Regions from separate parts of the Marinobacter sp. VGCF2001 genome, predicted to be linked through region 1. Evidence: riboswitches for the same ligand, from Rfam matches in the RefSeq annotation. Region 1 holds a riboswitch; the other holds the start of a gene.

Region 1 (6,003 bases):
CTCCGGTCACTACCGGCACTCGCGCCTGTGGATAAATACCGGTAAACTTGGCCACCTGTCCCACGGCGATGCGCCCTGCTTACGCCTGAATGTGAGCTTTTCTACCACCTTAGAGCCATTTCCCCGGGCACAAATATCAAGGAAGATAACGGCCTGGTGCCGCATACTTCCCCGGCAGTCACCCTCAGAAGAATAGTGTTATGCCCAACACCGTTATTGCTGGCTTTACCCAAAATTTCCTTGGCAAGGCTCCGGTCTGGTACAAGCAGATTATCCTGCTGTTTCTGGCCATTAATCCCATTGTGATGTACACGCTCGGGCCGGGAGTTGCAGGTTGGCTGTTGATTGCCGAGTTCATTTTTACCCTGGCGATGGCGTTAAAGTGTTATCCGCTGCTGCCCGGCGGTTTGCTGGCGGTGGAAGCGTTGCTGATCGGGCTGACATCCGCGGATGCGGTATACAATGAGGTGTTGACCAATTTCCCGGTCATCCTGCTGCTGATGTTTATGGTGGCGGGCATTTATTTCATGAAAGAGTTGTTGCTGGTGACCTTTACCCAGATTCTGGTGGGGGTTCGGTCCAAGTCGGCACTGTCTCTTCTGTTTTGTGGCGCTGCCGCCGTGCTCTCGGCGTTTCTGGATGCGTTAACGGTGACGGCCGTGATCATCAGTGTGGCGGTGGGGTTCTTTTCTGTTTATCACAAGGTGGCCTCGGGCAAGGGTTACCAGCAGAAAGACCACAACGCTAACAGCGACGACGAGGTGATTGAACTGCACCGGGAAGATCTCGAAAACTTCCGGGCTTTTCTGCGCAGCCTGTTGATGCATGGCGCCATTGGTACCGCTCTGGGTGGCGTGGCCACCATGGTGGGAGAACCGCAGAACCTGCTGATCGCCAAGGTAGTGGGCTGGGATTTTGCCGACTTTTTTCTGATGATGGCACCCGTGAGTTTGCCGGTGCTGGCCGCGGGCCTGACAACCTGCTGGGCGTTGGAAAAGCTGCGCTGGTTCGGGTATGGCGGCCGGCTGCCGAAGCCAGTGCGGCGGGTATTGGAGGAGTTTGCCGACAATGAAAAAGCCCGGCGCACCAAATCCGATCAGGCCGCGCTCTGGATTCAGGCCGTCGCGGCGGTGATTCTGGTGTTCGGGCTGGCCTTCCACATTGCCGAAGTCGGCCTGATTGGCCTGCTGGTGATTATTCTGATTACCTCGTTTACCGGCGTCACCGATGAGCACCAGATTGGTAAAGCCTTTCAGGAATCGTTGCCCTTTACCTCGTTACTGGTGGTGTTTTTTGCCGTTGTGGCGGTGATTCACGAGCAGCATCTGTTCAAGCCGGTCATCGACTATGTGCTCAGCCTCCCGGAGGGGCAGCAGCCGGGGATGTTCTTTATCGCCAACGGCCTGTTATCGATGATCAGCGATAACGTGTTTGTGGCCACCGTCTACATCAGCGAAGTGAAACAGGCGCTGGATGCCGGCAGCATCAGTAACGATCATTTCCAGACCCTGGCCGTGGCGATCAATACCGGCACCAACCTGCCCAGTGTGGCCACCCCGAATGGCCAGGCGGCCTTCCTGTTTTTGCTGACCTCGGCCATTGCGCCGCTGGTTCGGCTTTCGTACGGGCGGATGGTGATCATGGCGTTACCCTACACTGTTGTGATGGGGGGCGTTGGCCTGTACATGGTCACCAGTGCGTTCTGAATCAAGGTTTTACATTTTTCACCGCACAGTCTTCAAAGTATCTGTTAATCTTCAGCTAAACAGATAAGAAAAGCGGTCGTCATGCGCATTTGCCAACAGTTTATTCCCTGCTCGTTCCCGCTGGCTCTGGCATGGATTGCCTTTGGGCTGGTTGTCTTCAGCCTGCTCTTTTCTCCCGCCGTGGGCGCGTCGGAAGATAACGGCAAGCCGGGCGATACGGTGCGCGTTGCCTATGTCGAGTTTCCTCCGGTCAGTTATCGGAATGCCCGTGGCGAGCCGGCCGGAGAATTTGTCGAGATTACCCGAAAAGTCGCTGAGGAAGCCGGTTTCAGGGTTGATTTCATTTATTTGCCGGTGGCCCGAACCTATCTGTACCTGAAGAATGGCCACATTGATTTGTGGATGGGCCTGACCGACATTCCGGCTCTTGAAGACGATATCCTCGAAAGCTGGACCAGCCCCATTCCCGTGGACCTCAGTGCCTGGTATCTGGAGGGCCGGCCGCCTCTGGATCATATGGACCGCCTGCGCAATAAAACGGTGATCGTAATCGGTGGCTATACCTACGCCGGATTGCGGGACTGGTTAATGTCCCAGGTGGATATACGGGTCACGGAAGCCCCGAATCACCGGTCTGCCCTGGATATGCTCAAGCGGAATCGGGGGGATTATCTGCTGGATTATCGTCAGCCGGTCCAGATGACGCTGAATGGGGATGGCGATGAGAAAATTCGTGAATCGGAGATGCGCAGCCGGCACAGCGCCTGGTTGTTCTCCCTGGCGAATCCCCGTGCCGCTATCCTGCGCGAAGCCTTTGACGATGCCTACTTGCGCTTGGCCGAACGCGGCGAAGTGCCACCGCCGCGCCACTTTCGGAAAACCTATGTGGTTCCGGGGTTTCCGGAGCAATATCGGTAACACGTTGGGGTTGTAATTCCGCCAGCCGGCTGCGCTTTTGGCCAGGACTACCGCCGCAGCGTCAAATCTCCATACCAGGCCGTTGCCCTCTCACCGGTGTTATCCGCATCCGTCATGATGGCCACACCGACAATGGCGGGCGGCTCCTCCCCGAAGGCCTGCCGATAGTCCGCCACCAGATCCCGTTCGACGCTGACCCATTCGCCCACCTGTTGCTCGCCAGAATTCACGGCAATCATCACGGTTTTGTCGGTGTAGGCATTGGCCACCAAGGTCTGCTCTGGTATCTGATTGGCCCAGATATAATTCAGAGCGTTACCCGGCAGTGTTTCCCCGAACAGCACCTCCACGGTCTTGCGCTTGGCCCGTTCGAAAAAACCGGCCTTGTCCGACTGGAACTCGAAGGCCACGTAAATACGGGCCGGGTAGTCATCTCCGGATTTTTCTCGGGCGTTGCCGGCCTCGTAGACGTTCGAGACCTTCCAGCGCCAGGACAGCACGAGCGAATCGCCCGGCTCCAGTGCCAGACGGGCAATCAGGCCGGAGGCGCTGCCGTCGGCACTGGCACGAACCACCTGCTGGCCGTCCACGGTGTTCAGGGCGTACTGGGTGTGGCGTTCGATGTTCGGGAAAATCAGCGGTTCCCAGCCATCGTTGAGCGACGCCATGGTGGAGAAGCGCTTCAGTGGTTCTGCCTCGGCCCATGCCGGGCTGAAGGCAAAGCTGAGGCCAAGCACCAGAGTGCAAGCCAATCTTGGCGAGAATGTCACGATATGTCCTCTCGTCAGGTGGTTGGGTAACTGACAGCACAGCTCGAAGAAAGTGCCTTGTTTTCGTTTATCAGTCTCTATATAGTGACTTTGTCCTTGGTTAACTACCATATATTGTGATCAAACTCTGATCATCTTATTTACAGGGTAGTCGGGAATCCGGTGAGAATCCGGAACTGACGCGCAGCGGTATTGGGGAACGAGCGTGGTATTACGACACTGGTGAAAACCGGGAAGTCGCCACGCAAGGCAGAACAAAACGTTCATGCCCCTGAGTCCGAAGACCTGCCAGGGATCAGAAGCCCCCCCATGGGTTTCTGGACTGCACCTTCGCGATTCAAGGGTGAGCAGACTGGTCAGGCCTGCCCGTGCCTTGGGCAAGGTGTGCCGCTGCGTTCGCGAAGGGTTTAACGGAACCAACGCGAATTCAGGAGAGCACCATGACAGCCGCCACCCTCGCCGAGCCTTCGGTCAGCCAAACCCAATCCCTGCAAGTGATTAAACGTAACGGCACCCTGGTTGGATTCAATGCCGCCAAAATCGGCGTGGCCGTCACCAAGGCGTTTCTGGCGGTGGAAGGGGACCAGGCCGCCGGTTCCGCCCGCATCAACGACGCCGTACACCGGGTGACCGAACAGGTGGTGCAGGCCATCAGCCGTCGCCTGAAAGCGGGCGGCAAGGTGCATATCGAAGATATTCAGGACCAGGTGGAACTGGCCCTGATGCGCGCCGAAGAACAGAAAGTGGCCCGGGCCTACGTACTCTACCGGGAAGAACACGCTCGTCAGCGCGCCGTGGATGAGCCGGTAGAAGCCCACCCGCATCTGACCGTGAAAAAGAGCGACGGCAGCATAACACCACTGGATCTGGGCCTGATGAAGCTTCAGGTGGAGCAGGCCGCCGCCGGGTTGGACGGTATTGACGAAGAGTCGCTGGTGGAGGATGCCCTGCGTAACCTGTACGACGGCATCGAAAGCACCGAAGTACTGACCGCGCTGATCATGACGGCCCGGGGCCGCATTGAGCGGGAGCCGGACTACAGCGCCGTGACCGCCCGCCTGCTGCTGGAGCAGCTAAGGCTGGAAAACGCCGATGCCCTGGGCTTGCCGCGCAATCAAAGCCTGGCGGAGACTTATCCACAGGCGCTGACGGCGTTCATTCACGCCGGTATCCGCTACGAATTGCTGGATGAGGCCCTGGCGGCCTTTGATCTGGAACGCCTGGGGCAAGCCCTGAAACCGGAGCGGGATCTGCAGTTTGGCTTCCTGGGCCTGCAAACCCTGTACGACCGCTACTTCCTGCACTGGAACCAGGCCCGCCTGGAACTGCCGCAGGTGTTCTTCATGCGCGTGGCCATGGGCCTGGCTCTGCGTGAGGACGACCCCAACGCCCGCGCCATCGAATTCTATGAGTTGCTGTCCAGCTTCGATTACATGGCCAGCACGCCCACACTGTTCAACAGCGGTACCCGCCACTCCCAGCTGTCGTCCTGCTACCTGACCACCGTGGGCGACGATTTGGAAGGCATTTACGGCGCCATCAAAGACAACGCGCTGCTGTCGAAATGGGCGGGTGGCCTGGGCAACGACTGGACCCCGGTGCGGGCGCTGGGCTCCCACATCAAAGGCACCAACGGCCAGAGCCAGGGTGTGGTGCCGTTTCTGAAAGTGGTGAACGACACCGCGGTGGCGGTGAACCAGGGCGGCAAGCGCAAGGGCGCGGTCTGTGCCTATCTGGAAAGCTGGCACCTGGACATCGAGGAATTCCTCGAACTGCGCAAGAACACCGGTGACGAGCGCCGCCGCACCCACGACATGAACACCGCCAACTGGGTGCCGGACCTGCTGATTGAACGGATGCGCGAAGACCGGGACTGGACCCTGTTCTCACCCAGCGACGTGCCCGACCTGCACGACCTGTACGGCAACGCATTCCGCGAGCGCTACCAGCACTACGAAGCGCTGGCGGAGCAGGGCAAGATTGCGTTGTTCAAGAAGATTCCGGCCAAGCAGCTGTGGCGCAAGATGCTCACCGTGCTGTTCGAGACCGGGCACCCCTGGATCACCTTCAAAGACCCGTGCAACCTGCGCTCGCCCCAGCAGCACCAGGGCGTGGTGCACAGCTCCAACCTGTGTACCGAAATCACCCTGAACACCAGCAGCGATGAAATTGCCGTGTGTAACCTCGGCTCGGTGAACCTGGCCGCCCACATCAAGGATGGCGAGCTGGACGTTGCGCGCCTGGAACGCACGGTGAACATCGCCGTACGAATGCTCGACAACGTCATCGACATCAACTTCTATGCGGTTCCGCAGGCGCGCAATTCCAACCTCAAGCACCGCCCGGTGGGCCTGGGCCTGATGGGCTTCCAGGATGCGCTCTACCAGCTGGGCCTGCCGTACACCAGTGCCGAAGCCGTGGAGTTCGCCGATGTCGCCATGGAGCAACTGAGCTACTTTGCCCTGCGTGCTTCCGCCACGCTGGCGGGTGAGCGGGGTGCCTACGAAACCTACGAAGGCTCCCTGTGGCACCAGGGCATTCTGCCGATTGATTCCATCCAGAACCTGCAGGCCGCCCGCCGGGACGGGGACCTGCAGGTGAACACCGAC
Region 2 (6,003 bases), 250 kb from region 1:
GATCAAATAGGCCTTTTGATCGTTAACCGTAATCAGGTTGTACGGGTTGCCGGTGTTTTGCTCACCCTCAGGAATTACACTGAACTCATCCCAGGTCTTCTGGGCGTAGTTGGCCATGTCGATCTTGGAAATATTATCCAGATTGTAGCGCCCCAGCAGGTAGTGAAAGCCTTGTCCTCCGACCACTGCGATGTCTGAGCCGGTCTCGTGGTAAGGGCCCATAATGTCGTAGCTGGCAGAATCCAGATTGACATAGTTGACACCGCCCGAGCTGAAATCGGAACTGACAGCAGCCACCACGCCGGCATTCGTTAAGCCTGGGGTCGGTTCGAGGGAGCTGCTGCTTGACCCGCTGCCCCCGCACGCGCTCAACAGCAGTGGGATTGACAGGCTGGCCATTGACAGGATTCGGTTAACCGGTTGCGATTTCTTTAGCGATGCCATGAAACATCTCCCTGATGCAGTGATTGGTTAAAAGGCGTGTGTCAGATTCAGAAACCAGCTTCGGCCGGGGCCGGGGAAGCGGTTGAAATCCTGATAAAGAGTGTCGGTGAGGTTGCGTACTTCCAGCGACAGCTCGCTTTCCGAGCGGTTGGGCCAGATGTTCACCCAGCTGGCTGTCAGATTGGCCATTTTCCGGGTATCAGCCTCCAACAGATTGGCCGAGTCGTAATACAGCTCATCGTCGATCTGATAATTTAAATCGAGGGTGAACGGACGCAGGGTCCACCGGCTACCCAGGCTGTAACTCTGGTGATAGATACCCGGCAGATGCTGCTCGAAACGGTCGGCAATGGCGGAGTCAGTGTTTTCGGATTCCTGCACGGTGGCGCTACCGTAGAGCTCCCACCAGGGGCGCAATCGCACCAGGGCATCCAGTTCTGTGCCGTAAATGTCAGCGGCCAGGTTGGTATAACGGCCAACACCGCGGGCATCGTAGGTGGCGACAACGGCGGGATCCAGCTGCCGAAAATAAACCGTTGCCTCAACGTGCCCCCAGCCCCGTTCCAGCCTGACGGAAGTTTCAACGTTGAAAGACTCCTCGGCTTGCAGATTTTCGTTGCCGACGAACAGTCCCTGCTGGCCGTAAAGCTCCTGCAGGGTGGGAATGCGAACTTCTTCAGACAGTCCGAGGGAGAGGGTCCAACCGCCGGAGAGGTATCGGCTTAGGCCAAGTTGCCAGCTGCTGTAACGGTCTGATGCGTCGGTTCGCTCGACGGCACCGAAGCCGGTGGTTTCGCTTGATTCGTCGTCGACCCGGTAGTGGCGATACGTGGCCTGTGTGCGCCAGAGGCGGTCGTCGCTTTGCCACTGGTGAGCGAATGCGGCGGCTATCCTGTGGCGTTCGCGGTCATCCGGTTGTCTTGCCGCCAGGCGATCTGTCTGAGTGTAGTCGTACCCGGCGACATCGGCGGTGGCCGACAGTGTGTGATTGCCAAGTAACCAGGTCAGGGTGTTAACCATGCCCAGTTGTCTTGTGGTGGTATTGGTGTCGCTGGTGCCCAGCCCAACCTGCCCGGCCCGGTTGTTATAACGCTCGTCGATATCCGCCCAGATCAGTCGATGGCTCGAATGTAGCCGGCCGTCCAGCCATTCTTGTTGTTGATAATGCAGCTGCGCGCGCAAGGTTCGGTTGTCCAGAAACGCCCGGTTGTTTCGCCAGTTTTGAATACTGGGCACCTGCTGTTGATTGTCGTTGTACTGCACCAGGGCATCGAGTTTGCTGGTGTCATTGATTTCCCAGCCCAGCTTGGTGCTCGCCGCTTGTTGTTCGTAGCCGGCGTTTCGGCGTTTGGTGTTGGTACCATCGTTGGGGTTGAACCAGGCCCGTTTGTTGGGGTATTCGAAATCGTTATTGCTGCTTTGCCGATCCAGCGATACCCAATAGTAAAAATTTTCGCGGCTACCGCTATTAAACACACCCGTCTTGTATGTATCGAAAGAGCCACCGCCCAGGTTAATGCGCGTGGTGTCCTCAATGTCTTTGCCGAGGGTTTCCATGACCACCACTCCCCCGATGCCCGCGTGGGCAAACTGAGCGGGTGCGCTGCCCGGGTAGACCTGAATCCGGCTGATGTCATGCAGCCCCAGTTTGCCCATGTCGACGCCGCCGGTGACCGGGTCGTTCAGCAACATACCATCGACGACGACTTGTACCTGGCGCGCGGTGGAGCCCCGGAGCGAAACCGATGAGTAGCTGCCCAGGCCGCCACTCTGGCGAATCTGTACGCCGGTCTGGGTACTGAGTACATCGGCCAGATTGGCGGTGCGGTTCTCAAATTCGGTGCGTTGGATCACCCGAACCGGGCCGGTGGCCTGGCTGGGGTCGACATCTGTGGCGGCGTTCATGGGTCGGCTTTCGACCACAATAAAAGGCAGAGTCTCTTCGGCATGAACCGAGCCGATGGCGAAGACAGAGAGGAGAAGGGCGATTTTTTTCATCGAAAAACTGGATACCGGCTGCGTTTGTATAAACTGGCAACCAGAGTCCTTCTTTCCGGTTGCCTGAACAGCTACCAAAAGAGAAGAGGCGCGTGCGCCCGCTCCGTGTTCTGACCCTCCGTCACAAACACTGATAGCCGGTAGCAGGCCGGTCTCCGGGCTTGCGGCTGGCGTTCCCGCCAGAGTAGGATGCCTTCCCACAGCGCTGGGCTGCAGTGGCTGGCGCGAGGCCATTCCTCTCGTACCGCTTACCGTTGCGGGGGCAGCGTCGGATTTTAACCGAACTTCCCAGTTTCACCCGCCGAAAGATCGCGCATTGCGCGTTTGGGGCAGGCACCTGCTACGGATAGAAATTTTGGTGGAGTTTACGGGGCGGTCAAGAAACCGTCAATCAATGACGACAGGTTCAGGGCCAACTCTGGCTCGGAGACGGTATGCTGATTCGTTTTTTCATACTTTTTTTTGCGCTGATCGGCCCGGCGGCCGCGGAGGTTTGCGCGACTGATGACAACGGCAAGGGCTTGTGCCTGCCCGCGCCGGCCCAGCGAATCGTTGCGTTGTCTCCCGGAGCCGCCGAATTGGTATTTGCCGCCGGCGCTGGCGACCGGGTGGTGGCCGTGGTGGAATACAGCGATTATCCGCCTGCGGCAAAACAGTTGCCGAGAGTGGGTAACCACACCCGCATCGATCTGGAAACGCTGGTTGAGCTGGATCCAGACCTCGTGATTACCTGGGTATCCGGCAACCCCGCCGAGCAGGTGGCCTTGCTGGAACAACTGGGTCTACCGCAGTTTGCCATTGAACCGCGTACCCTTGAGGGCGTGGCCACCGCGTTGGAGCGGCTGGGCACGCTTACCGGTGCCAGCGACAGCGCGACGGCCGAGGCCACCCGGTTCCGAACGGGTATAGCTGCACTGGCCCGACAGTATCAGGCGCGTGCGCCTATTCGAGTGTTTTATCAGGTGTGGGATCAACCTCTGATGACCATCAGCAACGACCATCTCATCGGCAAAGTGATCCGGATGTGTGGTGGGCAGAACATCTTTGGTGACATGGACCGCCTGGTACCGCGTATCGGACCAGAAGACGTCCTGGCCCGCAACCCACAGGCGATACTGACCGGCAGCTCGGATTCGGGCGACAGGGGGGCCGCCGAGCTCGATCTATGGCGGCAGTTCCCCTCGATCAGTGCCGTGGCACATGGCAATCTTTTGACCATACCCGCTTCGCCTATTTCGCGGCCGACGCCTCGCTTATTGGAAGGAGCGCGCAATGTGTGCGAAAAACTGGATCTGGCCCGTGATCGCTTGCGCTGACCGGGCGACCCGGGTGAGGAACGACTAATGACGCGTGCCTTGCTGGTTTTGTTGCTGCTCGCGGGGGCGGCCTGTGTGTTTGCTCTGGCCGTGGGTAGTGTGGCTGTGACGCCGTCGGAACTGTGGCAGGTGATGACCGGGCAGGGCGAGCCGTTGAGCCGAACGCTGGTGCTGGAGCTGCGCCTGCCAAGAGCGCTGTCTGCGTTTGCCGCCGGGGGGCTGCTGGCCATGGCGGGCGCCCTGATGCAGGTGTTGTTACGCAATCCGCTGGCCGATCCGTATGTGTTGGGGCTTTCCGGGGGCGCGGCCACCGGTGCCTTACTGGCGATGCTGCTGGGGGCGGGAATGCTGCTGGTCTCGGGTGCGGCCTTCGCGGGCGCCCTGTTCGCGACCTTGCTGGTCTTCGGGCTGGCCCATGGCACCGGCAGCTGGACACCGTCGCGACTGTTACTAACCGGGGTAGTGATTGCCGCCGGCTGGGGCGCTGCCATCACGTTGATGCTGGCGATTACCCCCGCCCACCAGCTGCCCGGGATGTTGTACTGGTTGATGGGCGATGTGGCTTATGCCCGGACACCCTGGCCAGCATTGCTGGTGCTCTCGCTGGCGGTGATTGCACTGACCCCGCTGGCCCGTAGCCTGAATGTGCTGGCCAGAGGCCCCATGCAAGCGGCGGCTCTGGGCGTGTCGGTAAGGCCGCTGGAGTGGGCTATTTATCTGATGGCCAGTTTGCTCACCGCGACCGCGGTAACCTTGGTCGGGAGCATTGGTTTTGTCGGTTTGATCGTGCCCCATATGCTGCGCCTGGTGCTGGGGAATGATCAACGGCTGATACTGCCGGCAAGCGCTTTGGCCGGTGGCACGCTACTAGTGCTGGCCGATACCCTGGCGCGTACCGTAATCGCGCCGGAGCAGCTGCCGGTTGGGGTGATCACCGCACTGCTTGGCGTACCCACCTTCCTGTTTTTGCTATACCGGAGCCGGTGATGAGCGGACTGTCGACCAGCGAACTGATTATTGATATTCCGGGCCGGCCAGATGGTTCAGCGTTGAATCTGCAAGTCGCACCCGGCGAAATCTGGGGTGTTCTGGGCCCTAACGGCGCGGGTAAAACCACCTTGCTGCATACCCTGGCCGGATTGAAACCACCCAGACAGGGTGGGGTAGAGCTGGGCGGTGTGTCGCTGGGCCGGATGAATCGCCGGGCGCTGGCCCAAAAGCTGGGACTGGTGTTTCAGGATCGCCTGGAAAGTTTCCCTGCCACCGTGCTGGAGACCGCCTTGATCGGTCGCCACCCCTGGTTGTCGCTCTGGGAGAGCGAGCAGGGCGAGGACTTCGCCCGCGCCGAGGCTGCGCTGTCCGAACTGGATGTGGGCCATCTTGGGTCGCGCCTGTTGAGTACGCTGTCGGGCGGCGAACGCCAGCGCGTTGCGATTGCCACCCTGATGACCCAGGATCCCGGCATCTGGCTGCTGGATGAACCGACCAACCATCTGGATCTACACCACCAGGTGCGAGTGATGCGTATGCTGCGTTCACAGGCACGTGTAGGCAAGGCCGTGTTTATGTGCCTGCACGACCTGAACCTGGCCGCGCGCTGGTGCAGCCACGTGCTGTTGCTGTATCCAGACGGCCAGGCCTGTTGGGGAACGACAGACACCATGATGGTCTGCAGCGCACTGGAGCGCCTCTACAACCAGACACTGATTGAATTGTCCGATCAGCAATTCCGGCTCTTTGTACCCACCACCGATTGAGGAGAACGTGTGAAAGACGGCGCCAAAGACCCCGAACGCCACGCCAAGCGCATGGCCGCCAAGCAGAAAATCATGCAGGAGCGCATCGCCCGCGCCCAGAAAGAACAGGGCGTGTTGCTGGTGCTCACCGGCCCTGGCAAGGGCAAGAGCAGTTCCGGCTTTGGCATGGTGGCCCGGGCCCTGGGCCATGACATGAAAGTGGGGATTGTGCAGTTCATCAAAGGTGCCTTCAGTACCGGCGAAGAGGCTTTTTTCCGGAACTTGCCGAACGTCACCTACCACGTGATGGGCGAGGGCTACACCTGGGACACCCAGAACCGGGAGCAGGACGTGAAAAGTGCAACGGCGGCCTGGGACGTGGCGGCTGAAATGCTGAGCGATGACAGCTACGACCTGATCCTGCTGGATGAGCTGAACATTGCCCTGAAGTACGACTACATCGATCTGGACCGGGTGCTGGACGACCTGCAGGGCCGTCCGGAGATGCA

Evidence for each region. Region 1 has a riboswitch for cobalamin ahead of ACP2AU_RS03850 (ribonucleoside-diphosphate reductase subunit alpha). Riboswitches for the same ligand answer to the same signal wherever they lie in the genome.
Region 2: linked by a shared signal. The riboswitch ahead of ACP2AU_RS04950 (TonB-dependent receptor) and the one ahead of ACP2AU_RS03850 (ribonucleoside-diphosphate reductase subunit alpha) in region 1 are both predicted to bind cobalamin.

Annotation. Positions count from the first base shown of each region.
Region 1 covers NZ_JBNFVX010000002.1:139,893-145,895, reverse strand. Annotated here, with positions in the region: gene nhaB (sodium/proton antiporter NhaB) at 201-1,706, shown strand; gene ACP2AU_RS03860 (substrate-binding periplasmic protein) at 1,788-2,624, shown strand; gene ACP2AU_RS03855 (DUF3047 domain-containing protein) at 2,672-3,292, opposite strand; cobalamin riboswitch at 3,506-3,701, shown strand; gene ACP2AU_RS03850 (ribonucleoside-diphosphate reductase subunit alpha) at 3,835-6,003, shown strand, end outside.
Region 2 covers NZ_JBNFVX010000002.1:386,137-392,139, forward strand. Annotated here, with positions in the region: gene ACP2AU_RS04945 (hypothetical protein) at 1-297, opposite strand, end outside; gene ACP2AU_RS04950 (TonB-dependent receptor) at 472-2,442, opposite strand; cobalamin riboswitch at 2,572-2,798, opposite strand; gene ACP2AU_RS04955 (cobalamin-binding protein) at 2,877-3,758, shown strand; gene ACP2AU_RS04960 (FecCD family ABC transporter permease) at 3,786-4,745, shown strand; gene ACP2AU_RS04965 (ABC transporter ATP-binding protein) at 4,745-5,515, shown strand; gene cobO (cob(I)yrinic acid a,c-diamide adenosyltransferase) at 5,525-6,003, shown strand, end outside.